2 regions of the Pseudomonas sp. S2_E01 genome follow, and region 1 is predicted to be linked to the other one. Evidence: predicted binding sites of a transcription regulator. Region 1 holds the regulator's gene; the other holds the start of a gene.
The links. The regulator FliA, encoded in region 1, starts transcription of late flagellar genes. The targets are predictions, from matches to a motif close to CTAAAGTTTNNNNNNNNNNNGCCGNTAA.
Positions count from the first base shown of each region.

Region 2: the regulator FliA is predicted to act here: its motif matches at 8,192-8,219, upstream of AB4O36_RS02365 (flagellar protein MotY).

Region 1 is NZ_CP162762.1:4,014,812-4,029,967, forward strand. Features, by position in the region: gene AB4O36_RS18625 (CheW domain-containing protein) at 1-633, opposite strand, end outside; gene AB4O36_RS18630 (ParA family protein) at 635-1,423, opposite strand; gene motD (flagellar motor protein MotD) at 1,467-2,357, opposite strand; gene AB4O36_RS18640 (flagellar motor protein) at 2,373-3,113, opposite strand; gene AB4O36_RS18645 (protein-glutamate methylesterase/protein-glutamine glutaminase) at 3,113-4,231, opposite strand; gene AB4O36_RS18650 (chemotaxis protein CheA) at 4,282-6,543, opposite strand; gene AB4O36_RS18655 (protein phosphatase CheZ) at 6,581-7,369, opposite strand; gene AB4O36_RS18660 (chemotaxis response regulator CheY) at 7,392-7,763, opposite strand; gene fliA (RNA polymerase sigma factor FliA) at 7,931-8,671, opposite strand; gene fleN (flagellar synthesis regulator FleN) at 8,668-9,498, opposite strand; gene flhF (flagellar biosynthesis protein FlhF) at 9,609-10,940, opposite strand; gene flhA (flagellar biosynthesis protein FlhA) at 10,952-13,081, opposite strand; gene flhB (flagellar biosynthesis protein FlhB) at 13,303-14,442, opposite strand; gene fliR (flagellar biosynthetic protein FliR) at 14,446-15,156, opposite strand, start outside.
Region 2 is NZ_CP162762.1:488,221-503,376, reverse strand. Features, by position in the region: gene rsxB (electron transport complex subunit RsxB) at 1-909, shown strand, start outside; gene AB4O36_RS02405 (RnfABCDGE type electron transport complex subunit D) at 896-1,879, shown strand; gene AB4O36_RS02400 (RnfABCDGE type electron transport complex subunit G) at 1,876-2,487, shown strand; gene AB4O36_RS02395 (Rnf-Nqr domain containing protein) at 2,480-2,989, shown strand; gene nth (endonuclease III) at 3,015-3,653, shown strand; gene AB4O36_RS02385 (PA3496 family putative envelope integrity protein) at 3,761-3,940, shown strand; gene AB4O36_RS02380 (response regulator transcription factor) at 4,018-4,644, opposite strand; gene AB4O36_RS02375 (hypothetical protein) at 5,124-5,747, shown strand; gene AB4O36_RS02370 (argininosuccinate synthase) at 5,877-7,094, opposite strand; gene AB4O36_RS02365 (flagellar protein MotY) at 7,223-8,131, opposite strand; gene pyrC (dihydroorotase) at 8,286-9,332, shown strand; gene rnt (ribonuclease T) at 9,329-10,003, shown strand; gene AB4O36_RS02350 (peroxiredoxin C) at 10,072-10,674, opposite strand; gene AB4O36_RS02345 (bacterioferritin-associated ferredoxin) at 10,988-11,206, shown strand; gene bfr (bacterioferritin) at 11,406-11,882, shown strand; gene grxD (Grx4 family monothiol glutaredoxin) at 12,125-12,457, opposite strand; gene AB4O36_RS02330 (molybdopterin oxidoreductase family protein) at 12,555-14,660, opposite strand; gene AB4O36_RS02325 (hypothetical protein) at 14,796-15,086, opposite strand.

The sequences.
Region 1 (15,156 bases):
GCCTTGGCGGAAGTCATCGCGATAACGATCAGGCATGACCCAGCGGGCGGTGTCCAGCACCTTCAGGTTACCGGCCTGGCTCGGCAGGATGCCGAGGAACCACTCCGGTTGCCCGAACAAGGGTGTCAGTTCCTGGCCGGCCAGGGAATAAATCGAACCCAGGCACACCAGCGGCACTGCCAGGGTCAGCCCGGCCACATCGAATAACAGGCATTCGAACGCGTCGGCCGCCCATGCTGGACGACCGTCGGACTCCACCGGTGGCGGTGTGTTGCTCGGCGGCAGGTGGACTTCAACGATCGGTGGCACCAGCGCCTGCAGCAACGGCGCAATGGTTGACACCGGCGCCATTACCGGGGCGGGTGCATCCACCAACGCGACCGGCGCTTTCACGACCGGCGCTGCCACTGGGGCAGCGACAGGCGCTGGTTTCTCGGGCGCCTTCTGGGCATCACGAGCCTGCTCTTCGAGCACTGCGGCCTGGAATTCGTCGAGTGCCGCTTCGACCTCGGGCACCTCGGCAACCACCTCGACTTCTGGCGGCAATTCTTCGGTCGCATCCATCAGCAAGCTGTCCAGATAAGACTGGAGTGCCAGTTGTGGACGAGACGTGATTTTGACCGGGCGATTCATCTTACGCCACCTGCGCGACGGATTGCTGCGCCAGCAATTGCTTGAGCAGGGCACGGTAGGCCAAGACGCCACGGCTCTTGCCGTCGAACTGCGAAGGCGTGACACCGGCACGGCTGGCGTCGCGCAAGCGCGTGTCGACCGGGATATAGCCCTGCCAGATTTCATCCGGGTACTTGTCGCGCAAGACGCGCAAGGTGCCCAGGGACGCCTGAGTGCGGCGGTCAAACAGGGTCGGCACGATATTGAACGCCAGTGGCTGCTTGCGCGAGCGATTGATCATTGCGAGGGTATTGACCATGCGCTCCAGGCCTTTGACGGCCAGGTGCTCGGTCTGTACCGGAATAACCAATTGCTGACTGGCCGCCAAGGCATTGACCATCAACACGCCGAGCAGCGGTGGGCTGTCGATCACTGCGTAATCAAAGTCCTGCCACAGTTGCGCGAGGCTCTTGGCGATGACCAGGCCCAGGCCACTCTGCCCTGGCGACTGACGCTCTAGGGTCGCCAACGCAGTGCTCGACGGAAGCAGGGATATGCTGGCGTGACTGGTGGGCAACAGCAACTGCCCAGGCAGGCCTTGCGGCACGCTGCCCTTGTGCAGGAACAGATCGTAGCTGCTGTGCTCCAGGCTGTCGGGGTCGTAACCGAAGTAGCTGGTCATCGAGCCGTGTGGGTCGAGATCGACAACGACCACGCGCTTGCCCGCATCGGCCAGTAACCCGGCTAACGCGATGGAGGAAGTGGTTTTACCAACACCACCCTTTTGATTGGCAACTGCCCAGACTCTCATTCGGATTGTTCCTCCCGGCCGCACCGGTCGACCGAGAAATAGCTCAACGTGTTAATACGGGTGACGGAGAATTGACGGAGCTCTCACGTACCGGCGGTTTGACCGGTGCAGGTGCAGTTTGTGTGCCAGCACGCTTCAACGCCGCATCCGGTTGCGCATTGGCCGTTCCGGTGCCGGTCAGGCTGCGACGCACATCGAGATTGCGAGACACCACCAATACCACGCGGCGGTTACGCGCCCTGCCCTCTGCCGTGGTGTTGTTGGCCACTGGCTGAAACTCGCCGTAACCCACTGACGCCATCCGACTGGGGTTGACGCCCTGCATCGCCAGCATGCGCACGATGCTTGCCGAGCGCGCCGAGGACAGTTCCCAGTTGGTCGGGTATTGCGCGGTGCGGATCGGCTGGTCGTCGGTAAAACCTTCGACATGGATCGGGTTGTCGAACGGCTTCAGGATGCCCGCGACCTTGTCGATGATATTGAACGCGACGTCGCTGGGCATGGCATCACCACTACCGAACAACAGGCTGGAGTTAAGTTCGATCTCGACCCACAGTTCGTTGCCACGAACCGTCATCTGGTTGGAGCTGATCAGGTCGCCAAACGCGGCGCTGATGTCATCGGCGATGCTTTTCAGCGGATCGGTGGACCCGGCGATACCGGCATCCACCTGCTCGCTGTCCTTGACCAGCGGCTTGGCCGGGGTCACGGTCTTGGGCCGCTCCTCGCCGATGGGAATCGGTTGCAGCGAGCGATCCGCATCGGTGAAAACGCCGACCAGCGCTTGCGAAATAATCTTGTACTTGCCTTCGTTGATCGAGGAAATCGAGTACATCACCACGAAGAAGGCGAAGAGCAAAGTGATGAAGTCGGCGTAGGAAACCAGCCAACGCTCATGGTTTACATGCTCTTCACGATGTCGACGTCGTGCCATTGCCCATTACCCCCATCAATCCATGAAGCCCTGAAGCTTCAATTCGATAGAGCGAGGGTTTTCACCTTCGGCGATGGACAGGATGCCTTCGAGCAGCATTTCGCGATAACGCGACTGACGCAAAGCCACGGACTTGAGCTTGGCAGCGATTGGCAGCAGCACCAGGTTGGCGCTGGCCACACCGTAGATGGTGGCGACGAAGGCCACGGCGATGCCGCTCCCCAGGTTCGCCGGATCAGCCAGGTTGCCCATGACGTGGATCAGGCCCATGACCGCACCGATGATGCCGATGGTTGGCGCGTAACCGCCCATGCTTTCAAAGACTTTGGCGGCTTCGATGTCGCGGCTTTCCTGAGTGTAGAAATCCACCTCAAGAATGCTGCGAATCGCTTCAGGCTCGGCACCATCGACCAGCAGTTGCAGGCCCTTGCGCGAGTAGCTATCGGGTTCGGCATCGGCCACGCCTTCCAGACCGAGCAGGCCTTCCTTGCGCGCGGTCAGGCTCCAGTTCACCACGCGATCGATGCCGCCGGCCAGGTCAACGCGCGGCGGGAACAGGATCCAGCCGAGAATCTGCATGGCGCGCTTGAAGGCGCTCATGGGAGATTGCAGCAGCGCCGCGCCGATGGTCCCGCCGAGCACGATTAGCGCCGCAGGACCGTTTGCCAGCGCACCCAGGTGACCGCCTTCAAGGAAGTTGCCGCCGATGATGGCGACAAACGCCATGATGATCCCGATAAGGCTGAGTACGTCCATCAGATGCACGCCTCGACCAGGTGCTTGCCAATATCGTCGAGGCTGTACACCGCGTCGGCGAGTTCAGCTTTGACGATGGCCATCGGCATGCCGTAGATCACACAACTGGCTTCATCCTGCGCCCAGATCGAACTGCCACCCTGCTTGAGCAGGCGCGCGCCTTCACGACCGTCAGCGCCCATGCCGGTCAAAACTACCGCCAGAACTTTGTCGCCGTACGACTTGGCCGCCGAACCGAAGGTGATATCCACGCACGGCTTGTAGTTCAGACGCTCGTCACCGGGCAGGATTTTCACCGCTCCCCGGCCGTCGATCATCATCTGCTTGCCACCCGGTGCCAGCAACGCCAAGCCCGGACGCAGGATGTCGCCATCCTCGGCTTCCTTGACACTGATACGGCAGAGCTTGTCCAGACGTTCGGCGAACGCCTTGGTGAACGCTGCCGGCATGTGCTGGATCAACACGATCGGCGCCGGGAAACTGGCCGGCAACTGGGTCAACACCCGTTGCAGGGCAACCGGACCACCGGTAGACGTACCGATGGCCACCAGTTTGTAGGGTTTGCGCTTGGGCGCCGGCGAAGACGGTGCGTGGGCCGGTGCCGTTGTGCGGGTTGGTGTAGCCGCCACACGCGCAGGGGTGCTGCTACCACCAAGACTGGAAGACACAGAACTCGGCCCTGGCGTCGGTGCCGGTGCGCTGTAGGCACTGCCACGACGATTACTGCGCGAGATGCTCAGGATCTTCTCGCACAGCAGTTGCTTGACCTTCTCGGGGTTGCGCGAGATGTCTTCGAAATTCTTCGGCAGGAAATCCACCGCACCAGCGTCCAGCGCATCCAGGGTGACCCGGGCGCCTTCGTGCGTCAGCGAGGAGAACATCAACACCGGAGTCGGGCAGCGCTGCATGATGTGCCGCACCGCCGTGATGCCATCCATCATCGGCATCTCGTAGTCCATGGTGATCACGTCCGGCTTGAGGGCCAGCGCCTGATCGATCGCTTCTTTACCGTTGGTCGCCGTACCGACGACCTGGATGTTGGAGTCTGCTGAAAGAATTTCCGAGACGCGGCGGCGGAAAAAACCCGAATCGTCCACCACCAGGACCTTGACTGCCATAAACACTCCGTTAGGCGGCGGCGGGGCACTAGCGCCCCGCTCCCCCTGAATCAAATACGCCGTGCGGCGTAACGCTTGAGCATGCTCGGAACATCGAGAATCAGTGCGATGCGACCGTCACCGGTGATGGTGGCGCCCGACATGCCTGGGGTTCCCTGGAGCATTTTGCCCAATGGCTTGATGACCACCTCTTCCTGGCCCACCAGTTGATCGACGACGAAGCCGATCCGCTGTGTGCCCACCGAGAGGATCACCACGTGGCCTTCACGCTGCTCTTCGTGAGCGGCAGAACTGACCAGCCAGCGTTTGAGGTAGAACAACGGCAGCGCCTTGTCCCGCACGATCACCACTTCCTGGCCATCCACCACGTTGGTGGTCGACAGGTCGAGGTGGAAAATCTCGTTGACGTTTACCAGCGGGAACGCAAACGCCTGGTTGCCGAGCATGACCATCAGCGTCGGCATGATCGCCAGCGTCAACGGCACCTTGATGACGATCTTCGAACCCTGGCCCTTGGTCGAGTAGATGTTGATCGAACCGTTGAGCTGGGAAATCTTGGTTTTCACCACGTCCATGCCCACGCCACGACCCGACACGTCGGAGATCTCGGTCTTGGTCGAGAAACCCGGGGCGAAGATGAGGTTGTAGCACTCGGTGTCGCTCAGGCGGTCGGCCGCGTCCTTGTCCATCACCCCGCGTTTTACCGCGATGGCGCGCAGGACATTCGGGTCCATGCCCTTGCCGTCATCGGAGATCGACAGCAGGATGTGGTCGCCTTCCTGTTCGGCGGCGAGGATGACTTTGCCACCCCGGGCCTTGCCCGACTCTTCGCGCTCTTCCGGCGACTCGATACCGTGGTCGACGGCGTTTCGCACCAAGTGGACCAGCGGATCGGCCAGGGCCTCGACGAGGTTCTTGTCGAGGTCGGTCTCTTCACCGACCAACTCCAGGTTGATCTCTTTCTTGAGCTGGCGAGCCAGGTCACGAACCAGGCGCGGGAAGCGCCCGAAGACTTTCTTGATCGGCTGCATCCGGGTCTTCATGACCGCGGTCTGCAAGTCGGCAGTGACCACGTCGAGGTTCGACACGGCCTTGGACATGGCTTCATCGGCGCTGTTGGCGCCCAGGCGCACCAGGCGGTTACGCACCAGCACCAGTTCGCCGACCATGTTCATGATTTCGTCGAGGCGCGCGGTGTCGACCCGCACGGTGGTCTCGGCTTCGCTCGCCGGTTTTTCCGCCGGCGGCGCCGCTGCCGCGCGAGCAGGTGCCGGTGCGGCAGCTGGTTTGGCTGCGGCAGCAGGCTTCGGTGTTTCGGCCTTGGGCTCGGACGCCTTGGCAGCCGCCGGAGCCTTGGCCACAGGTGTTGCCACCGAAGCAGCAGACGCACCGCCGTTCACATCGGTGAACTTGCCTTTGCCGTGCAAATCATCGAGCAACGATTCAAATTCGTGATCGGTGATCAGATCGCTGCCGGCAGCGGCAGCGTTTGGCGCAGCCGACGCAGGGACCGATGCGATGGCCGACTCCAATGCGTCGACCGCAAAGTTACCTTTGCCATGCAACTGATCGAGCAGTGCCTCGAACTCGTCGTCGGTGATGTCGGAGCTGTCGCCCGGCTCTTTCGCGCTCGCGCTGGCCGCAGGTGCGGCTGGCGCGGCACCGACCGCATCGGCGGCGAACTGGCCCTTGCCGTGCAACTGGTCGAGCAGCGACTCGAACTCGGCGTCGGTGATCTCATCACTGACCACCTCGGACGTTTCGACCGCAGCGGCCACCGGCGCCTCGGCTTCGGCCTTGACGGCGTTCAGCGAGTCCAGCAACTGTTCGAATTCGTTGTCGGTGATGTCGCCTGATTCGGCTTGCGCCGCTGCTTGTGGCTCTTCAGCCACGGCTACAACCGGCGCGGCCTCATCAGCCGATTGCGGCTCGGCCAGACGAGCCAGCGCGGCGAGCAATTCAGGCGTAGCAGCCGTAATCGGGCTACGGTCGCGAACTTCGCTGAACATGCTGTTCACCGAGTCCAGTGCTTCGAGAACCACGTCCATCAATTCCGAGTCGACGCGACGTTCACCCTTGCGCAGGATGTCAAACACGTTCTCGGCGATGTGACAGCACTCCACCAGCTCATTGAGCTGGAGGAAGCCGGCGCCCCCTTTTACAGTGTGAAAACCGCGAAAAATTGCATTGAGCAAGTCCGCATCATCAGGTCGACTTTCCAGCTCGACCAGCTGCTCGGACAGTTGCTCTAGAATCTCGCCGGCCTCAACCAGGAAATCCTGAAGGATCTCTTCATCGGCGCCGAAGCTCATTAATGGTGTGCTCCTAACAGAACAGGTCTAATAAAACCTAAAATCCAAGGCTGGATAGCAAATCGTCCACATCGTCCTGACCGGACACAACGTCTTCTCTTTTATCGGCATGAATCTGCGGACCTTCACCCTGAGAGAGATGTTTTTGTGGATCTTTTTCTGCAAGCATCGCTTCCCGGTCATGTTCGATGCCCGCAAAGCGGTCCACCTGACTGGCCATGAGCACAAGTTTGAGCAGATTGGTTTCAACGTCCGTGACCAATTGCGTCACACGCTTGATCACCTGACCGGTGAGATCCTGGTAATCCTGCGCGAGCAGAATGTCGTTGAGGTTGCTCGATACCGCCCGGTTGTCCTTGCTGCTGCGAGCCAGGAAACCGTCGACACGCCGCGCCAGTTCGCGAAACTCTTCGGCCCCGACTTCGCGGCGCATGAAACGCCCCCAGTCCGTGCTCAACGCCTGGGCTTCATCGCCAAGGCTGTTGACCAGAGGCGTTGAGCTTTCGACCAGATCCATGGTGCGGTTCGCAGCGGCCTCGGTCAGCTTGACAACATACCCCAGGCGCTCGGTGGCATCCGTGATCTGGGACACTTCCTCGGCTTGCGGCATGTGCGGATCAATCTGGAAATTGACGATCGCGCTATGCAATTCGCGGGTGAGCTTGCCCACTTCCTGATACAGGCCGCGGTCACGGGTCTGATTGAGCTCATGGATCAGTTGTACCGCGTCACCGAACTTGCCTTTTTCAAGGCTTTCGACCAATTCGACCGCGTGTTTTTTCAGGGTCGACTCGAACTCGCCCTGTGAAGATTCTTTGTGGTCCATAGCTCCCCCGTGGCGCGGTGACTCAACCGATGCGTTCGAAAATCTTCTCGATTTTTTCTTTCAACGCCTGGGCCGTGAAGGGTTTGACGACATAACCGTTTACACCGGCCTGGGCGGCTTCGATGATCTGCTCGCGCTTGGCTTCTGCAGTGACCATCAATACCGGCAGGTGCTTGAGTTTTTCGTCGGCGCGCACGTGGCGCAGCAGATCGATACCGGTCATGCCAGGCATGTTCCAGTCGGTTACCAGAAAGTCGATGCTTCCGCTGTTGAGAACCGGAATGGCGGTGATGCCATCGTCAGCCTCAACCGTGTTGGTGAACCCAAGGTCACGCAACAGGTTCTTGATGATCCGCCGCATCGTTGAAAAGTCATCAACGATGAGGATTTTCATGTTCTTGTCCAATTCGACCTCCAAGCAGTCTTAAACGCGCCCAGCACCTGGACGCGCCATTTCAATCAATTCGGCAGAGCACTCAATGACTGTCTGGAGCACAACAGATCGAGACCGGCGCGGTTCAACCCCGCACCAGCCACGTTCGCAGTGTCCCCACACTGCCTTCAGCGCGCTCGCCACTCCCCCAAACGCCCCCGCAAACGGGCCGCGCACTGGCTGTGTAACTGGCTGACCCGAGATTCGCTGACCCCCAGGACCTCACCGATTTCCTTGAGATTCAACTCTTCGTCGTAGTACAGCGCCAACACCAGTCGCTCGCGCTCCGGCAAATTGGCAATCGCGTCCGCCAGCGCCGCCTGGAAGCGTTCGTCTTCCAGATCGCGTGACGGCTCGAGATGAGCACTCGCGCCATCCTCATGCAGCCCTTCGTGTTCGCCGTCCTGCAAAAGATCGTCGAAACTGAATAACCGGCTGCCCAGGGTGTCGTTCAAAATCCCGTAATAATCATCGAGACTCAATTGGAGTTCGGCCGCAACTTCGTGATCTTTAGCGTCACGGCCGGTTTTAGCTTCAATCGAGCGAATTGCGTCGCTGACCATGCGGGTATTGCGGTGAACCGAGCGTGGCGCCCAATCCCCTTTGCGCACTTCATCAAGCATGGCGCCACGGATTCGAATGCCCGCGTACGTCTCGAAACTGGCGCCTTTGCTGGCGTCGTATTTGGTGGACACTTCCAGCAGGCCGATCATCCCGGCCTGGATCAGGTCTTCGACCTGAACACTGGCCGGCAGGCGCGCCAACAAGTGATACGCAATGCGTTTGACCAGTGGCGCGTAACGCTCGATCAGCTCGTACTGCGCGTCACGCGCCGATTTCTTGTAGAGGTTGTAACCGCTGGCGGTCATAGCACGGGTCCTGCCGTTTGTTGCACGAGGCGCTCGACGAAAAACTCCAGGTGCCCGCGCGGGTTGGCGGGCAGTGGCCAGGTATCGACCTTCTGTGCAATGGCCTTGAAAGCCAGCGAGCACTTGGAACGCGGGAAAGCTTCATAAACAGCGCGCTGCTTCTGGACGGCCTTGCGTACGCTTTCGTCGTAGGGCACCGCGCCGACGTATTGTAGGGCGACGTCAAGGAAACGATCCGTGACCTTTGTCAACTTGGCGAACAGGTTGCGCCCTTCCTGAGGGCTCTGGGCCATGTTGGCCAGGACGCGGAAACGGTTCATGCCGTAATCACGGTTGAGCAGCTTGATCAGAGCGTACGCGTCGGTGATGGACGTTGGCTCGTCGCAGACCACCAGGAGGACTTCCTGGGCGGCGCGGACAAAACTGACTACCGAGTCACCAATACCCGCAGCGGTATCGATCACCAGCACATCGAGGTTGTCGCCGATATCGCTGAACGCCTGAATCAGGCCGGCATGCTGGGCCGGACTCAGGTGCACCATGCTCTGTGTGCCGGAGGCGGCGGGAACGATGCGGATGCCGCCGGGGCCTTGCAACAATACGTCACGCAGCTCGCAGCGGCCCTCGATCACGTCGGCCAGGGTGCGTTTGGGTGTCAGGCCCAGCAGAACGTCGACGTTCGCCAGCCCCAGATCGGCGTCCAGCAGCATGACCCGCCGGCCTAGCTCCGCTAGAGCCAGGGACAAGTTCACTGACACGTTAGTCTTGCCGACGCCACCCTTGCCGCCGGTCACCGCGATCACCTGTACGGGATGCATGCTGCCCATGTTATTTCTTTACCTTGTCTTGCATAGACGGAGGCCACATGACTGGCTGCGCGTTCGCAACTGGAACAATGCCTGGCAGACCATCGATGTAGGTACAAAAACTGTTCACCTCAGCCAACCTGCTTGGTCGGACTGTGGTAGATGTCAGCGAACATGTCAGCCATGGCTTCTTCGCTGGGTTCTTCCTGCATTTGCACGCTGACGGCGCGACTGACCAACTGATGACGGCGCGGCAAATGCAAGTCATCCGGAATACGTGGTCCATCGGTGAGGTAAGCCACCGGCAATTCATGACTGATTGCCAGGCTCAACACCTCGCCCAAACTAGCCGTTTCATCCAGTTTAGTCAGGATGCAGCCTGCCAGCCCGCAGCGCTTGTAACTATGATAAGCGGCCGTTAGAACCTGCTTCTGGCTGGTGGTTGCGAGCACCAGGTAATTTTTTGCCCGGATGCCACGACCGGCCAGGCTTTCAAGCTGCATGCGCAGCGCTGGATCGCTGGCCTGGAGGCCGGCGGTATCGATCAACACCACGCGCTTGCGCAGCAACGGATCCAGTGCCTGAACCAGGGACTGGCCCGGATCGACGTGGGTGACCGAGACGTTGAGAATGCGCCCCAGGGTCTTGAGTTGCTCCTGGGCACCGATGCGGTAGCTGTCCATGCTCACCAGGGCAATGCTCTGCGCGCCGTACTTGAGCACGTAGCGGGCCGCCAGTTTGGCCAGGGTGGTGGTCTTGCCCATGCCGGCCGGGCCGACCATGGCAATCACGCCCCCTTCTTCCAGTGGCTCGACTTCCGGCATGCTGATCATCCGCGCCAGGTGCGCCAGCAACATGCGCCAGGCCTGCCGAGGCTCCTCAACGCCAGAGATCATTTCCAGCAGGTCGCGCGACAACGGGCCGGACAAACCAATACGCTGCAGACGACGCCACAGGTTGGCCTGGGCCGGCGCATTACCCTGCAGTTGGCTCCACGCCAGCGAGCCCAGTTGTACTTCCATCAGTTCGCGCAGGCTGTTGAGCTCGAAACGCATCGAATCGAGCATCCGTGGATCGACGCCGGCCGGTGCAGCGGGCGCAGGCGCAGGTGCGGCACGGCGTGGCTCGCTGTACGTCGGCTCGATCAGCGGCTCGGCAGCGGTCAACGGCAAGCCGGCGAACAACTGGCGATTGGTCGACTTGTCGCTCTCGCCTTCGCTGCGCAGGCTCAGTTCGGCCTGAGCGGTGACGATCCGCGATTGAGTCTTGCGCAGCTCATCCTCGAGTTCCATGTTGGGAACACGCGGGGCCAGTGCCGACAGTTTGTAATCCAGGGCCGCCGTCAGCTCGACACCGCCGGCGATCCGGCGATTACCGATGATGGCGGCCTCAGCGCCCAGCTCATCACGAACCAGCTTCATGGCCTGACGCATATCGGCGGCGAAAAAACGCTTAACTTGCATAAACCACTACCTCAGCCGTTGGGCCCTACTGTCGCAACGATGGTCACTTGCTTGTTGTCCGGGATTTCCTGGTAAGCCAACACGTGTATGCCAGGAACTGCCAGCCGGCCAAATCGCGACAGCATCGCGCGGACCGGGCCAGCCACCAGCAGAATCACTGGCTGACCTTGCATTTCCTGACGCTGGGCTGCTTCGATCAACGAACGTTGCAGCTTCTCGGCCATGCTTGGTTCCAGCAGAACGCCCTCTTCCGAGCCTTGTCCTGCCTTTTGCAGACTATTGAGCAAAATCTGTTCCAACCTTGGCTCCAGCGTGATAACTGGCAGCTCGGACTCAGTCCCCACGATGCTTTGCACGATTGCGCGGGATACACCAACCCGCACGGCAGCGACCAACGCGGCGGTATCTTGACTCTTGGCGGCATTGTTCGCGATGGCTTCGGCAATGCTACGGATGTCACGCACCGGCACATGTTCGGCCAGCAACGCCTGCAACACCTTGAGCAACTGCGACAACGACACCACGCCCGGCACCAGCTCTTCTGCCAGCTTAGGCGAGCTTTTGGCCAGTAATTGCATGAGTTGCTGCACTTCCTCGTGGCCAATCAGCTCACTGGAGTGCTTGTACAGAATCTGGTTCAAGTGGGTCGCCACTACGGTACTGGCATCGACCACGGTGTAACCAAGGGATTGCGCCTGCGCACGCTGACTGATTTCGATCCAGACAGCCTCCAGCCCGAAAGCCGGATCTTTGGCGTTGATGCCATTGAGCGAGCCGTAGACCTGCCCCGGGTTGATCGCCAGTTCGCGATCTGGATAAATCTCCGCTTCGGCCAGGATGACGCCCATCAGGGTCAGGCGGTAGGCGCTTGGCGCCAGGTCGAGGTTGTCCCGGATGTGCACCGTCGGCATGAGGAAGCCGAGGTCCTGGGAGAGCTTCTTGCGCACACCCTTGATTCGCGCGAGCAACTGGCCGCCCTGGTTGCGGTCCACCAGTGGAATCAGGCGGTAACCGACCTCCAGGCCAATCATGTCAATCGGCGTAACGTCATCCCAGCCAAGCTCCTTGGTTTCCATGGCTCGGGCTGGCGATGGCAGCAGTTCCTGCTGACGCTTGACCTCTTGCAGCGCATGGACCTTGGCGACATTTTGCTTCTTCCAGAACAGATACGCACCACCGGCAGCCAGGGCGGCCATGGTCAGGAAGGAGAAGTGAGGCATGCCAGGCACCAGGCCCATCACCGCCATCAAGCCCGCCGCCACCGCGAGCGCTTTGGGCGACGCGAACATCTGGCGATTGATCTGCTTGCCCATGTCTTCCGAACCGGAAGCGCGGGTCACCATGATCGCAGCAGCTGTAGATAACAACAGTGATGGCAATTGCGCCACCAAACCGTCACCGATGGTCAGCAAGGCATAAACACGGCCGGCGTCGCCAAAGGTCATGCCGTGCTGGAAGATACCAACCGCCATGCCACCGATCAGGTTAATGAACAGGATCAGCAGGCCGGCGATGGCGTCACCGCGTACGAACTTGCTGGCACCGTCCATGGAACCGTAGAACTCGGCTTCCTGAGCCACTTCAGAACGACGGGCCTTCGCCTGAGCCTGATCGATCAGGCCGGCGTTCAGATCGGCGTCGATCGCCATTTGCTTACCGGGCATCGCATCGAGGGTAAAACGTGCACTCACCTCGGAAATCCGCCCGGCGCCCTTGGTCACCACGACGAAGTTGATGATCATCAAAATGGCGAACACCACGATACCAACCACGTAGTTGCCGCCGATCACCACCTCGCCGAACGCCTGGATCACCTTGCCCGCGGCGGCGTGACCGTCCTGGCCGTGGAGCATGACCACCCGGGTGGAAGCCACGTTCAGCGCCAGTCGCAACAGCGTCGCCACCAGCAGAATGGTCGGAAACACCGCAAAATCCAGCGGCCGCAAGGCGTAGACACACACCAGCAGGACCACAATCGACAAGGCAATGTTGAAGGTGAAAAACACGTCCAGCAGGAACGGCGGCACCGGCAACATCATCATCGCCAACATGACCAGCAACAACAACGGCACGCCCAGATTGCCTCGACTGAGGTCGGCCATGTTCGTGCGGGCACTGTTGAGTAACTGAGAGCGATCCACCGGTTTTCCCCGTTCCTTTAAAGCAAACTTTTGACGCCTGAAGCAGGCGCACGGGGGCTACTGCAAAAAGCTGTCCAACTTTTGCAGAGGGTGGGAATAGAGCTGTTTTGCAGGAGCGGCTTCCTCGCGGATCAGACACCGTGGTGTGCCAGGCTGCCAGCGTAATCGTTGACGACCATCGCGAGCGAGCTCGCTCCTACAAGGCCGGGAGCATTGAAGGATTACGAATCGCGCCGCAAATCCGGCGGAATCGGCAAATCATCCTTCAGAGGCTCAGGCCGCTTGCCCTTGCCCGCCTTGTACTGGCGGATCTGGTAGACATAGGCCAACACCTGGGCGACAGCGAGGTACAGGCCGCCAGGGATTTCCTGCTCCAGCTCGGTGGAGTAGTAGATCGAACGCGCCAGCGCCGGCGATTCGAGCAGCATCACTTCGTTGGCCACGGCAATTTCGCGAATCTTCAGCGCCAGGAAGTCGCTGCCCTTGGCGAGCAGCACTGGCGCTCCGCCTTTGTCCGCGTCGTACTTGAGCGCGACGGCGTAGTGGGTCGGGTTAGTGATGACCACGTCGGCTTCGGGAATCGCCGCCATCATGCGTCGCTGGGACACTTCGCGCTGAAGCTGGCGAATGCGCTGCTTGACCTCAGGCTTCCCTTCCGAGTCCTTGTGCTCGTCGCGCACTTCCTGCTTGGTCATCAGCAGCTTCTTGTGGCTTTCCCAGAGCTGTACTGGCACGTCCACCGCAGCGATGATGATCAGCCCGCAAGACATCCACAACGTGCTCCAGCCCACTACCTGCAGGCAATGGATAATAGCCATGTCCAGAGGTTCATGGGCGATGCGCATCAGGTCATCGATGTCCGATGACAATACGGTCAGCGCCACGATTAACACGATCAGAAACTTCGCGAATGCTTTGAGCAGCTCCACTACCGCCTTGATCGAGAACATCCGCTTGAGGCCCGCCAACGGGTTCATGCGACTGAATTTCGGCGCCAGCGAGCCGGCCGCGAACAACCACCCACCCAGGGAAATAGGACCGATCAACGCTGCCAGCACCAGGGTAATCATGATCGGCTGGATGGCCAGCAACGCACTCAATCCCGAACTCATGAGATAAGTGCTCATGGACTTCTGGTCGAGAATGACCTCTCGCGGCAAGGTGAAGTTGTGCCGCATCAGCGCCATCAGGTCTTGAGCCAAAGCACCGCCAAAAATCAACAACGCAACAGACCCGGCAATCATGATCGCCAGCGTATTGAGCTCCTTGGAGCGGGCAATTTCCCCCTTCTCACGGGCGTCCCTTTTCTTTTTCTCCGTGGGGTCTTCTGTTTTGTCCTGACCGCTTTCGCTCTCTGCCATGACTCAGCGCGCCTGTGCCAGTTCGCGTAAAAACTGCAGGGCCTCGGAGGCGAGCGGTTGATACTGATTGAGAATGTCCGCAAGCCCCACCCAGACGATGAACAATCCAAGCACAAGGGTCAGCGGGAAGCCGATGGAGAAGATGTTCAACTGCGGCGCCGCCCGGGTCATGATGCCAAACGCGATATTGACCACCAGCAGCGCGGTAATTGCCGGCAATACCAGCATCAATGCGGCACCGAGCACCCAACCCAGCTTGCCGGCCAACTCCCAGAAATGATTGACCATCAACCCACCGCCGACCGGCAGCGTAGTGAAGCTTTCGGTCAGCACTTCGAAGACCACCAGATGGCCGTTCATGGACAAGAACAACAGCGTCACCAGCATGGTGAAGAATTGCCCGATCACTGCCACGGACACACCGTTGGTAGGATCGACCATGGAGGCGAAGCCCATACCCATCTGGACCGCCACGATCTGCCCGGCCACCACAAAGGCCTGGAAGAATAACTGCAGGGAAAACCCGAGGACGGCGCCGATAAGAATCTGCTCGGCAATCAACAACAGGCCGCTCAAATCGAGCGGACTCACCGCCGGCATGGGCGGCAGTGCGGGAACGATCACGAAGGTGATCGCCAGGGCGAAGTACAGGCGCACTCGCGTGGGTACCATCTTGGTACCGAACACCGGCATGACCATCAACATGGACCCGAC
Region 2 (15,156 bases), 2.8 Mb from region 1:
ATGCACACGGTCATCGTCGACGAATGCACCGGTTGCGACCTGTGCGTGGCGCCCTGCCCGGTGGATTGCATTGAAATGCGCCCCCTGCCGGCGACCACGACACCGATCATCGGTGGTCTGGCTTCCAGCCTGCTGGCCCAACAGGCACGTGCCGTTAAACGCAATCACGCGCGCCAGCGCTTCGAACGGCGCAACGCCCGGTTGCACCGCGAGGAAGAGCAAAAGCTGGCCGAGCGTCAGGCCCGGGCCAATCGTGCTGCCCTGCAACAGAGCGACGCGCCGGCGCTCGATCCGATTCAGGCCGCGCTGGAAAGGGTTCGCGCGCAGAAAGCGGCGAGCGCCGATGCGGCGTTGAAGAAAGCCAAAGTCGACCTGGCCATGAGCCGTGCGCAGCTCAACAAATCGCTCAAGGCGTTCGGCCATCCACCGACATTCGAGCAGCAGTCGCAACTGATCATCCTGCAACAGCAATTCGAGGCGGCTGAGCACACCTTGCTGCAGTTGGAAAACACCCTGCCAACCGCGCCAGCATCCGTCTCCACACCCAAGGACGCCGATCTTAAACGGGCGAAAATCCAACTGGCCACTCGCCGCGCCGAACTGAAGAAAGCGCAAGCCAGTGAGGCACCGTCCGAACAGATCAAAGCCCTCGAGCGCGCGCTTGCCGATGCCGAAAAACACCTGCATGCGACGGAAGACGCCAGCGAGCAACCCTTGCCTGACCTGGTGCGCGTCGAAAAGCGCCCCATCGACAGCCAGCTTCGGCAACTGAAAACCGAATTGGCCTACGCCCGCGCGGACGTCAGCAAACTTGAGCGACGCAGCGACACTTCCACCGAGCAGCTGGACAAGGCACGAGCTCGCCTGCAGGAAGCCGAACGCCAGGTACAAGCCCATGCAGCCCCTTGAGCCGGTCGACGATCGCCTTCAGCAGGCAATGAAGCTGGTATTGGTGGCCACCGTGCCGGGAATACTGGCGTCGTTCTGGTGGTATGGCTGGGGTGTCTTGATCAATCTGGTACTGGCAGGCTCGACTGCACTGGCCGTTGAAGCGGCGATATTGAAACTGCGCGACTGGGAACTACGGCCTGTCTTGAGCGATGGCAGTGCCCTCGTCACCGCGACGCTGCTGGGCCTGGCCTTGCCGCCGTATTGTCCGTGGTGGCTGAACGTCTGCGCCGTTTCATTCGCGCTGCTCGGCAAGCATTTGTATGGCGGCGTCGGCAAAAACCCTTTCAATCCGGCCATGCTCGGTTTGGCTCTGGTGCTGGTGACATTTCCACTGCAAATGAGCCATTGGCCGACGTTCCATGGCATCAACCTGCTCGATGGCTTACAGCGAGTCTTTGGCGTCAGCCTTGGCCCCATGCCGGATGCCTGGGTTCAGGCCACGGCGCTGGACGCTCTGCGCATCAACAAAAGCCTGACCATCGACGAGCTTTACACCAGCAGCCCGGCATTCGGTCACTGGGGTGCACGCGGCGTGGGGTGGATCAACCTGGCGTTTCTGGCCGGTGGCCTGTTTCTTCTGCAACGACGGGTGTTCAGTTGGCAGGCACCGGTCGGCATGCTGGTCAGCCTGTTTGTGATCAGCCTGTTGTGCTGGAACGGCTCGGGCTCCGACTCCCATGGCTCGCCACTGTTTCACCTGCTCAGCGGTGCAAGCATGCTGGGCGCATTCTTTATCGTCACGGAGCCGGTGTCCGGCGCTAAAAGTCCGGGCGCCCGCCTGTTGTTCGGCGCCGGTGTGGGGTTACTGACGTATCTGATCAGAACCTGGGGTGGATACCCGGACGGCGTGGCATTCGCGGTGCTGTTGATGAACCTCTGCGTGCCCGCGCTGGAACGGTTTGCTGTGTCACGGCGGGTTGCGCCATGAATCGAGTGTCGAGCGTGGTGATTGTCGCACTGCTGGCAGGCCTGGGTGTTGGTGCGACCTACCTCGTCCATCAGGGCAGCGCATCACGCATTGCCGAGCAACAACGCGAGAACGACAGCCGCCACTTCCTGGACCTGCTGCCCGCCTACAGCTACGACAATCACCCGCTTGAACACACTCTGCCCCTGGCCGTTGCCACCCTTGGCGACAGCACATTGCAGGGTGGTTTCTTGGCGACAAGGAGTGGCCAACCCAGCGCAGTGTTGCTGCGCAGCCAGGCAGTCGGCTACGTGGGCAGTATCGATTTGTTGATCGCCATCGACGTAAACGGCAAGTTGCTCGGGGTCAAGACACTTAGGCAATCAGAGACCCCAGGACTGGGCGCCCGGATCGCCGATTGGCCCAATGCGTGGCTCACGATCTTTGTCGGCAAATCGATGAACGACCCCGACGATAAGGGTTGGGCGCTGAAAAAGGACCAAGGTCAGTTCGATCAGGTCGCAGGCGCGACCATCACTTCCAGAGCTGTGCTCAACGCCATCCACGATGCCTTGCGTTACTTCGACGAACACCGGCAACAGCTGCTCGGGGAGAACCTGCATGAGTAAATCGTCGGCACTCCAGAACTCGCTGGTGCTCGCGCCGTTGATCGGGGCGACCCAGTCATGGATGACCGCGCTGGGCGTATGGCTGATGGTTATCGTGGTGGCGAGTGCTTATGGTTTCGCCATGGCGCCCTTGCGCCCGCGGCTCATACCGAGGGCCCACTTGATCGCCAGCCTGGTGCTGGCCGTCACCCTGACCAGTTGTGCAGAAACGATGGCGCAGGCCTGGTCACTTCAGTGGCATCAACACGCCGGCATCTACGCCGGGTTGATCGCCCTGCAATGCGTCGTTCTGGACCATACAGGTTTCTTCCAACAAGCATGGCGTGATCGCCTGTTCCTGGGCGGCCTGTTCGGTGCGTTGATGCTGGGCCTGAGCGTGTTGCGCGAGATGCTCGACTACAGCGGCCTGCACCTGGCAGCGCTAGTGCCCGGTGGCTTCATTCTGCTGGGATTGCTGATCGCTGCCTGGCAGGCGTGGTCCCGTCCCGCCCCCAAACACTAAGCATTTTCGAGGAAACTCACTGCCCATGAATGCTGCAAAACGTCTGGAAATTTTCCGCAGGCTGCATGAAGACAACCCCGAACCCAAGACCGAACTGGCCTACTCCACGCCGTTCGAATTGCTGATCTCGGTCATTCTCTCGGCGCAATCGACGGATGTCGGTGTGAACAAGGCAACGGCCAAGCTGTATCCGGTGGCCAATACCCCGGCGGCCATTCATGCGCTGGGGGTGGAGGGACTGTCGGAATACATCAAGACTATCGGCCTGTTCAACAGCAAGGCAAAAAATGTCATCGAGACCTGCCGACTGCTGATGGAACGCCATGGCAGCGAAGTCCCGCAGACTCGCGAAGAACTGGAAGCACTGCCCGGCGTCGGCCGAAAGACCGCCAACGTTGTACTCAATACGGCGTTCCGCCAACTGACCATGGCCGTGGATACACACATTTTTCGCGTCAGCAACCGTACCGGCATTGCGCCCGGCAAGAATGTCGTCGAGGTGGAAAACAAGCTGATGAAGTTTGTGCCAAAAGAATATCTGCTCGATTCCCATCACTGGCTGATCCTTCACGGGCGTTACGTCTGCCTGGCCCGCAAACCCCGCTGTGGCAGCTGCCGCATCGAGGACCTGTGCGAATACAAGCACAAGACGTCGGACGATTGAGTTGCTATTAGGTTTGCTTATTGATCGATTGAAAAAATCTTTTTTACCCGGAATGAGTTTGTCGATATAAGGAGCGCCAAAGGCAGTCTTAGCCTGGAGCTAACCTAATGAGCACTGGTAAAGAGCAATTGGACGTAGAAGAGGACTTCACAGCCGTTGAAGCCGATGACGCAGAGCCGGTGGTGGAAGTGGCGAAGACCAACCTGAGCAAACGCCGCACGATCGACAACTTGCTGGAGGAGCGCCGACTGCAAAAGCAATTGGCCGATTATGATTTTGATCTATAACACCTGAAAGCCTCCCTGAACGGAGGCTTTTCTTTGTGTGTGACACAGTGGAGTCGCTCGCCCCGCCACGAGTGCAATCACACCAGCCCATTGCGTTGCGCCAGCTCAATCAAGTCCACCAGGGACCGCGCGTTGAGTTTCAATAACAGGCGAGTTTTATAAGTGCTGACGGTTTTATTGCTGAGAAACATTCCGTCAGCAATTTCCTTATTGGTCTTGCCGCGAGCCAATTGTTGCAACACCATCATTTCTCGACCAGACAAACGATCGACCATATCGGCTTCACTGGCGTTCCCCAGACTGGAGCGCACAGTGTGCAACGCCTGGTTGGGAAAATAACTGTAGCCCGACAGTACCGCTTTTATTGCACTGAGCAACTCAGTGAGGTCCTGTTGTTTGCAAACATATCCGGCTGCCCCTGACTGCATGCAACGCATCGAAAAATGCCCCGGGGCCTGGGAAGTCAATATCAACACTTTCATTGGCATGGCCGCCGAAACCAGGCGCGCGATGACTTCCAGTCCATCGAGTTTCGGTATTCCTATATCCAGAATAACAATGTCCGGCATATGTTCACGCGCCAGTTGCAATGCATCCACGCCATTGTCTGTTTCGGCAACGACTTCATAGCCATGACGCTCCATTAGCATACGTACCGCAAGCCGAATGACGGGGTGATCATCCACGATCAGCACTTTATTCATGGGCAGGTCCAATTTTCGCTGTTCGAATTTTTAGAGCCCGCACAATAGCCTAGTCGTTTCGCCCATGGCATGCCGCCCCCCCCAGCCACGGGCAGCGAGAGACATTCCCTACAAACAACACGGATTTTTCTTACAGGAAATCTGCAAAAACTGAGTGATGCAAACTTTACTTGCCTTACGCCGATCCACCTTAAGAAAAATATGTATCAATCTAATAAAAAACATAATTCCGTCACAATCCCCTTCGTGCTGCAACACCCGCTGACGGTGAGCTAAGCTGGATGATCACCGGGCGAGCGAAAATTGAAGTGAACCGCATCGCTTTTCATCCACACGAATGCTTACCAAATGATTTTCAATAACACGGACGAATTAAAATAGGGTTATAGGACAATCTAAACTTCACCGCTAATATGAAGACCGGCAAAACATAATTAACCAACCCAACGAGAAAAGATAAACTTCCATGAGTACAATACATGATGAATCTAAAACAAAAAATCACCAACCCCATGACAGTAATCGCCATATTCGCAACACTGTCTGAAACATCGGCAGCCCTCTCTCTCCCTTTCCTCGACCATAAGGAACGAGAAGTCTATATCTGGTTTCTGATCAGCTTTCCGTTTTACTTGTTAATGCTGTTTTTCGCCACCTTGAACTTCAACTATCGATCGTTATATGCGCCGTCCGATTACGAGAAGGGAGAACACTTCATCGATGCCCTGGACACGACCGAACGTCCGGATACAGCAAAGGGGCCGCCAGACCTTACGCTGACAAAATCTTCAACGTCGCATCACATCGAGTTGCCTGCCCGGGTGAAGGGTTTGCACCTCGTCGATGCTCGGTGCATAAACGGGAGGACACAGTGGCGCGAGCTCCTGGGCAGGACCGCCAAATCAGATTCGGCACACGTCGTCGTGTTCCTCATCACGGCCGAATCGCAGAGTCTGTTTAAAGAAAGCGCAGTCGATTTTTTCAGGCAGGTGAAGAAACGCAGCAGCTTGCCATTTTGCGTCGTTTACAACTTGAGTTCCCACACCGTAACGCTCATTGATCAAACTGGCACATCGGACGCACAACGGCCAGTCGCTTTCTAGCGACAGGGAGGAGGAAGAAGGAGGGAGTTGTTCTTAAAAACGCTACGTCGCAATGTCCGAAAGAAAAAATCCTATTCTCAAATTTGTGGCCTTGTCGAACACAAGGCCACAAATTCCAGGTCACGCGCCTCAGAACAACTTGCGACCCTTATTGGCTGCGATCCGCATGCGCAAGGCGTTGAGCTTGATGAAGCCCGCCGCGTCAGCCTGGTTGTAGGCGCCGCCATCTTCCTCGAAGGTCGCGATATTGGCGTCGAACAACGAATCGTCGGACTTGCGGCCAGTGACGATCACATTGCCCTTGTAGAGCTTCAGGCGCACGACGCCGTTCACGTTGACCTGGGACGCGTCGATCATCTGTTGCAGCATCAGACGCTCAGGGCTCCACCAGTAGCCGGTGTAGATCAGGCTGGCGTATTTAGGCATCAGCTCATCCTTGAGGTGAGCCACTTCGCGGTCCAGGGTGATCGATTCGATCGCACGGTGGGCGCGCAGCATGATGGTGCCGCCAGGGGTTTCGTAGCAGCCACGGGACTTCATGCCCACGTAACGGTTTTCGACGATGTCGAGACGACCGATGCCGTGTTCACCACCGATACGGTTCAGGGTCGCCAGCACGGTGGCCGGGGTCATTTCGACGCCGTCCAATGCCACGATGTCGCCATTGCGGTAGGTCAGTTCCAGGTATTGCGCCTTGTCGGGGGCCTTCTCTGGCGACACGGTCCAACGCCACATGTCTTCTTCGTGCTCGGTCCAGGTGTCTTCCAGCACGCCGCCTTCATAGGAGATGTGCAGCAGGTTGGCATCCATCGAGTACGGGGATTTTTTCTTGCCGTGGCGCTCGATCGGGATCGCGTGCTTTTCCGCGTAATCCATCAGCTTTTCACGGGACAGCAGGTCCCATTCACGCCAAGGTGCAATCACTTTCACACCGGGCTTCAGGGCGTAGGCGCCGAGCTCGAAACGAACCTGGTCGTTACCCTTGCCGGTGGCGCCGTGGGAAATGGCGTCAGCGCCGGTTTCGTTGGCGATTTCGATCAGGCGTTTGGCGATCAACGGACGAGCGATGGAAGTACCCAGCAGGTACTCGCCTTCGTAAACAGTGTTGGCGCGGAACATCGGGAACACGAAATCTCGCACGAACTCTTCGCGCAGATCGTCGATGTAGATTTCTTTTACGCCCATGGCCTGCGCCTTGGCGCGAGCAGGTTCGACCTCTTCACCCTGACCCAGGTCAGCGGTAAAGGTCACCACTTCACAGTTATAAGTATCCTGCAGCCACTTGAGGATCACCGAAGTGTCCAGGCCGCCGGAATACGCCAGAACGACCTTGTTTACGTCCGCCATGCCATCACTCCACGGGGTTTACGGAAAGCCGTCAAGTCTACCGGTCATGCAGAATAATTTACAGTGGCGCGACAGCTTATGACGACGAAGCGACAGATTATGTCGAGCGCGCGACGAACAGTCGCGGCTCAGGAAGTCTTCGCTGCGCTCGCCGATGCCGTGGTCTGGGGCGCCGGCGTCTCGACGGGGGCGACGCGAGCGAGGTGGACATTCACCCGGCGGTTCTTCGCCCGGTTGGCGGACGAGGTGTTGGGGACCAGCGGATAACGCTCGCCATGGAAACGCACGGTTATCTGCGATTCCTGCACCCCGTTGGCCTTGAAATACTCCATGACCGCCAGCGCCCGGCGACGCGACAGCTCACGATTGGCCAGGCGATTGCCGCTGTTGTCCGAGTGACCGTCGAGCTCGATGTGGTTAACCGTAGGATCGGCCTTCATGAAGTCCAGCATCACCTGCAACTGCGCCTTGGCCTGCGTATCGAGTTCCATACCCTCGCCCGGGAAGCCGATTTGCGATTGTTTGACCTGTTCGAAGTTTTTGGGCAGCAGCTTCGCCACGCAACCCTGATAATCGTTGAACGCCTTGCTGAACTTGACGGGCAGCAGGCGAACTTCCGAGACGCGGCCATCGCCGGAGAAATGCCGGACGACCGGGCTGCGTCCGTCCATCAAACCACTGATCAGACGGCCGGCCTGGACTTGGGAGCTGTTGAACAGAACGTTGCCACTGCCGATCCTGACCGAGCCGAGATTGATGTCGCCCCGCCCCGGCTGCCACGGTGCGGCCGCCGCCAACAAGGTCGCCGAACCGCCACCGACCATCGAGTTGTAGGCTTTCAGACGAAACGTCGCCTGCTCCCCAGCGCGGCGCACGAACTCACCCGAACCGAAATCGGTAATCGGTTGAGTCAGGCGACACTCGAATTTGTCCCCTTCGACCGTCCACTCGATGCTCTCCAGACGGGTCTGGAAAGTGAGCGCCATCGCGGGAAGGCTGGCAAACACACTGAGCAAGGCTAAATAACGCTGGCGCACGGGAGGCTCCATTGGCTTCTACAACAAAAGACCGATACATATTTACGGCATACCTGTTGGATATCGGTAGCTTGTCGCAAAACTTGATAGCGGGTGCCTGAGAGAGTCTTTTCCGGTAGCATTCCCCAGAGTTTGCCCCGCCTGGAATCCCCTCATGTCCGACCGCCTGACCCTGCTGCGTCCCGACGACTGGCATATACATCTTCGTGATGGTGCCGTGTTGACCAATACTGTTGCGGATGTCGCGCGCACCTTTGGTCGCGCCATCATCATGCCCAACCTGGTACCGCCGGTGCGCAACGCCGCTGAAGCCGACGGTTATCGCCAGCGCATTCTCGCTGCACGTCCGGCCGGTAGCCGTTTTGAACCGCTGATGGTGCTATACCTCACCGACCGCACCCAGCCCGAAGAAATTCGTCAGGCCAAGGCCAGCGGTTTCGTGCATGCCGCCAAATTGTACCCGGCCGGTGCGACCACCAACTCGGACTCTGGCGTCACCAGCATCGACAAAATCTTCCCTGCGCTCGAGGCCATGGCCGAAGTCGGTATGCCCTTGCTGATTCACGGTGAAGTCACCCGTGGCGATGTCGACGTGTTCGACCGCGAAAAAATCTTCATCGACGAGCACATGCGTCGTGTGGTGGAGCGTTTCCCGACACTCAAGGTGGTGTTCGAGCACATCACGACTGGCGATGCCGTGCAGTTCGTCAACGAGGCTTCGGCCAACGTCGGCGCGACCATTACCGCTCATCACTTGTTGTACAACCGCAACCACATGCTGGTTGGCGGGATTCGGCCGCACTTCTATTGCCTGCCGATCCTCAAGCGCAATACCCACCAGGAAGCCCTGCTCGACGCCGCCACCAGCGGCAGCGAAAAGTTCTTCCTCGGCACTGACTCGGCACCGCATGCCCAGCATGCCAAGGAAGCCGCCTGCGGTTGCGCCGGTTGCTACACCGCTTATGCCGCGATCGAGTTGTATGCCGAAGCCTTCGAACAGCGCAACGCGCTGGCCAGGCTCGAAGCTTTCGCCAGCCTCAATGGCCCGCGCTTCTATGGCCTGCCCGTGAATACTGATCGCATCACCCTGGTTCGCGACGAGTGGACCGCACCAACCAGCCTGCCATTTGGCGAGCTGACCGTTATCCCGCTGCGCGCCGGTGAAAAACTGCGCTGGCGCCTGCTGGAGGAACACGCGTGAGTGAAGACCATTTCGACGACGAACAGGACGGTTCGAGCGCAGGTGGTTCACGCCATCCGATGGCTGCCAGGTTCCGTGGTTACCTGCCCGTGGTCGTCGACGTAGAAACCGGTGGTTTCAACTCGGCCACCGACGCCCTGCTGGAAATCGCGGCGACCACCATCGCCATGGATGAAAAGGGCTTCGTTTACCCTGATCACACGTACTTCTTCCGCGTCGAGCCTTTCGAAGGCGCGAACATCGAAGCAGCGGCCCTGGAGTTCACCGGGATCAAGCTCGATCACCCGTTGCGCATGGCCGTGAGTGAAGAGACAGCCCTGAACGACATCTTCCGTGGGATACGCAAGGCGCTGAAGGCCAACGGCTGCAAGCGGGCGATTCTGGTCGGCCACAACAGCAGCTTCGACCTGGGCTTCCTGAATGCCGCCGTCGCACGCCTGGACATGAAGCGCAACCCGTTTCACCCCTTCTCCAGCTTCGACACTGCCACCCTGGCTGGCTTGGCCTACGGGCAAACGGTACTGGCGAAGGCTTGTCAGGCAGCCGATATCGACTTCGATGGTCGCGAGGCCCACTCGGCTCGCTACGACACCGAGAAGACGGCCGAACTGTTCTGCGGCATCGTCAATCGCTGGAAACAGATGGGCGGGTGGGAAGATTTCGACGACTGATGAGTCGCGACCCTGCCCATAAAAAAACCGGCCATGATGGCCGGTTTTTTTTGTGCCTCGAACGCGCCTTACAGGGCAGCTGCGTGCTCGGTCAGGTAAGCCGCAACGCCTTCTGGCGAAGCGTTCATGCCTTTGTCGCCTTTCTTCCAGTTCGCAGGGCAGACTTCACCGTGCTCTTCGTGGAATTGCAGAGCGTCGACCAGACGAATCAGCTCTTCCATGTTACGGCCCAGCGGCAGGTCGTTGATGATCTGCGAGCGAACGACACCCTTGTCGTCGATCAGGAACGCGCCACGGAAAGCCACGCCGCCTTCGGACTCAACGTCGTAGGCCTTGGCGATTTCGTGCTTCATGTCGGCAGCCATGGTGTAACGGACTTCGCCGATACCGCCGTTGTTGACCGGGGTGTTGCGCCAGGCGTTATGGGTGAAGTGCGAGTCGATCGAAACGGCGATCACTTCAACGTTGCGCGCCTTGAAATCAGCCATGCGATTGTCCAGAGCGATCAGCTCGGACGGGCATACGAAGGTGAAGTCCAGCGGATAGAAGAACACCAGGCCGTATTTGCCTTTGATGGCCGACGACAGGGTGAAGCTGTCGACGATTTCGCCATTGCCCAGAACGGCCGGTACGGTGAAGTCAGGGGCTTGCTTGCCTACGAGTACGCTCATTGAATATCTCCTGGTGTAAAAACGTGAAGTTCCCGGGTTTGCGCCAGCCTGTCACCCTCAGGCGACAGCCCTGTGACACCCACCCCTTCATAAGGACCGGTCATCATACACTGCGTTTTTATGCTGTCCTCAACGGATTTTCACCAGAGCGCCGAATGGCCGCCCAAAAGGGCTAATGGCAGATGGCTGCAAAAAACCGTTCGTCAGTCTTGTTGCTATATCGGGCAAAGCTGTCAGAAACCACTTTGACAATCATTCTCGTTAACATTAAGATCCATCGCAATTGAGTCACAACCAGCGACGGTTTTTACTTATGTATGTCTGCCTCTGCACTGGCGTTACCGACGGTCAAATCCGCGATGCAATCTATGAAGGATGCTGCAGCTATAAGGAAGTCCGTCAGGCTACCGGCGTAGCCAGCCAATGCGGCAAGTGCGCCTGCCTCGCCAAGGAAGTGGTGCGCGATACCCTGACCCAAGTACAAACTGCCCAGGCCGCGATTCCTTTCCCGGTAGAATTTAATGCTGCGTGAATACCCCCTTTTAAAGAACCGGACTTAATGTCCGGTTTTTTTATGCCTGAAAATCAACTGGTTACGCGCTAGACGCGGAACACAAACATTCTTATTCCGATTAATTTTCATTTATTATTCAATAACTTAGGTTTGACACCCCTAAGTATGCGGCTCAAACTCTGCCTCATAGACAGCTAACATAGGGCAGGACCCCATCATGAAAGGCGACATTACAGTCATCCAGCATCTCAACAAGATCCTTGCCAATGAGCTGGTCGCGATCAATCAATATTTCCTGCATGCCCGCATGTATGAAGATTGGGGCCTGAACAAGCTGGGCAAGCATGAATACCACGAGTCCATCGAAGAGATGAAACACGCGGACAAGCTGATCAAGCGCATCCTGTTTCTGGAAGGCCTGCCAAACGTGCAGGATCTGGGCAAGCTGCACATCGGCGAGCACACCAAGGAAATGCTTGAGTGCGACCTGCGCATCGAGAAGACCGGTCATGCGGACCTGAAAGTCGCGATCGCCCATTGCGAAACCGTTGGCGATTTCGGCAGCCGTGAACTGCTCGAGGACATTCTTGAGTCCGAAGAAGAACACATCGATTGGCTGGAAACCCAACTGGGCCTGATCGACAAGATCGGTCTTGAGAACTACCTGCAATCGCAGATGGGCGACGACGAGTAATATTCCCGACGCCAAAAAAAGCCCCGCGCTCTCTCAGACGCGGGGCATTTTTGTATGTGCGATACCCCACCCTGTAGGAGCGAGCTTGCTCGCGATGGTGGACCAGACAACGCGGATAGTCTGATGACCCGTGTTTTAGTTGATCTCCATCGCGAGCAAGCTCGCTCCTACAGGGGATCTGCGCATAAAAAAAGCCCCGCTCTCTCAAGAGGCGGGGCTTTTTGTGCCTGCGCTAGCAGCAATCACGCCTTCGCAGCAGCCGCTTCAACAGCCGACTTGATGGTGGTTTGCAGCGAACCGTCTGCAGCCATCTCGGTCATGATATCGCTACCGCCGACCAGCTCACCCGCCACCCACAGTTGCGGGAAAGTCGGCCAGTTGGCGTATTTTGGCAGGTTGGCACGGATCTCCGGGTTCTGCAGGATATCCACGTACGCAAACTTCTCACCACACGCCATTACGGCCTGCGCAGCTTTTGCGGAGAAGCCGCACTGCGGGGCATTCGGCGAGCCTTTCATGTAAAGCAGAACGGTGTTGTTCGCAATCTGCTCTTTAATCGTTTCGATGATATCCATGAAGCACCTCGACTGAACTTTCCGACTCAGGGGTCGGCACGGTGGCGCATTGTAACGGAAACCCCGTCGTGATGCTCGGACTCCCCGACAGACCCGCTCAAGCCGCTGCCACCGTGACCGGCACGCCATTCAACGCCGCGTTACCCGACAGTTCGTCGAGCTGACATTCATCCGTCAGGTCATTGGCACTGGAACCTGGCTGGCTGCTGGCAATGGTCATCTGCACGCCGGGCCGCGCATGCCCCCAACCGTGAGGCAGGCTGACCACGCCTTTCATCATTTCCAGGCTGCCCAGTACTTCCACTTCAATCACCCCCACACGGGAGCTGACTCGCACCCGCTGCCCATCACTGAGCCCGCGGCTGACCAGATCATCCGGATGCATGAGCAACTGATGACGGGGTTTGCCTTTCACCAGCCGGTGGTAATTGTGCATCCAGGAATTATTGCTGCGCACATGACGACGCCCGATCATCAACAACTGATCGACTGCCGGCGCCTGCAACGTGGCGAAGCGAGCCAGGTCGGCAAGCATCACCTCGGGAGCCGCCTGGATGCGTTGTCCGGCCGTTTTCAACCGCTTCGCCAGGTTGGACTTCAGGGCGCCCAGGTCGATGCCGTGCGGATGATCCAAAAGCGTAGCCAGTGACAACTTGTGCTCCGAGGCATCGCCGTAGGCGCCCATCCGCAACCCCATGTCGATCATTTTCGCCGGCGGCATTGTCGGTTTGAGTTCCTTGCCGGTCTTCTCGGCGAAGGCCTTGGCCAGCCCGACGAAAATCTCCCAGTCGTGCAACGCACCTTCCGGCTTGGCCAGGATGGCGCGGTTGAAGCGCGTAACGTTACGCACCGCAAACAGGTTGAACGTAGTGTCGTAGTGATCGTTTTCCAGGGCCGATGTCGACGGCAGGATCAGGTCGGCGTAACGCGTGGTTTCGTTAATGTACAAGTCAACACTGACCATGAACTCCAGCCCGTCCAGCGCCTGCTCCAGTTTCCGGCCATTGGGCGTCGACAATACCGGGTTGCCGGCCACGGTGATTAATGCCCGCACCTGCCCTTCCCCACCCGTGAGCATCTCTTCGGCCATGGCCGACACCGGCAACTCGCCCGCGTATTCCGGGCGCCCGGAAACGCGACTCTGCCACAGGTTGAAATGTCCGCCCGAGGTGGTGGCCACCAGATCCACAGCGGGCTCGGTGCACAACGCGCCGCCCACGCGATCGAGGTTGCCCGTCACCAGGTTGATCAGTTGGACCAGCCAATGGCAGAGGGTGCCGAACGCCTGGGTCGAAACGCCCATACGCCCATAACAGACCGCGGTCGGTGCCGCGGCGAAGTCTCGTGCCAGTTGCCGGATCTGATCGGCAGGGACCGCACACAGCGGGCTCATGGCCTCGGCATTGAAACCTGCGATGGCTTCACGCACTTGATCCAGGCCGTCCACCGGCAAATGGCTTTCACGGGTCAGACCTTCGGTAAAAAGGGTGTTGAGCAAGCCGAACAACAGTGCCGCATCGCCACCCGGACGTACGAACAAATGCTGGTCGGCAATCGCTGCCGTTTCACTGCGACGCGGATCGACAACCACCACTTTGCCACCCCGGGCCTGGATCGCCTTCAGACGCTTTTCCACATCCGGTACAGTCATGATGCTGCCGTTGGAGGCCAGCGGATTGCCGCCCAGGATCAACATGAAATCGGTGTGGTCGATGTCCGGGATCGGCAACAGCAAGCCATGGCCGTACATCAGGTGGCTGGTCAGGTGGTGTGGCAACTGGTCAACGGAGGTGGCGGAAAACCGGTTGCGGGTTTTCAGCAAGCCCAGGAAGTAATTACTGTGGGTCATCAGCCCGTAGTTGTGAACGCTCGGGTTGCCCTGATACACCGCCACCGCATTCTGCCCGTGGCGTGCCTGGATCCCGACCAGACGTTCGGCAACCAGCTTGAAGGCGTCCTCCCACTCGATGGGTTGCCAATCGTTGCCAACCCGCAGCATCGGCTGATGCAGGCGATCCGGATCGTTCTGGATGTCCTGGAGCGCCACAGCCTTGGGGCAAATGTGCCCACGACTGAAGGTATCCTGGGCATCGCCCTTGATCGAGGTGATTTGCACGTTGCCGTCGGCTTCGGTGGTCTCGATGGTCAGGCCGCAGATGGCTTCACACAGGTGGCAGGCACGGTGATGGAGAGTCTTGGTCATGGCCAGTCTCTTTTTTGTACGGGGGCCGGCACTTTCGGCCGCGGGATCAAAACTATGCCCCCCGCACAAGCGCGGCGCCAGCGACGTCTGTCTTGTGAATCGCCCCCCATCAGCCCAGCCGATTGCCACCAGCCATCAGTTGGAAGGCAACCTCGACGGCGCCTGCATCTGGATTTCCTGAATGGTTTCGATCTGCTCGTGGGCGAGGTGGACGCCGGTAAGCTCGCCAATGATGCGCCAGTGCTCATCGAGCCCTGTGCTGATGGTAGCCATGCGATCGATCATGCGTCGACCGGCAGCCTTGGTCACCTCGTCCTGGCTGCGCATCAGCTCGAAGGACATCGATGTCACCGAGGCTGTGAGGTGTGTCAATGCGCGGGCGGTCAAGCCAAGCAATTCCATGAGTTGCTGTTCTTTCGAATCCATTCAAGAAGCTTCCTGCATCAATTGTGACTTAGTTATAACCCAGCCCATTCCATTAGCAAGTGTTTCAGAC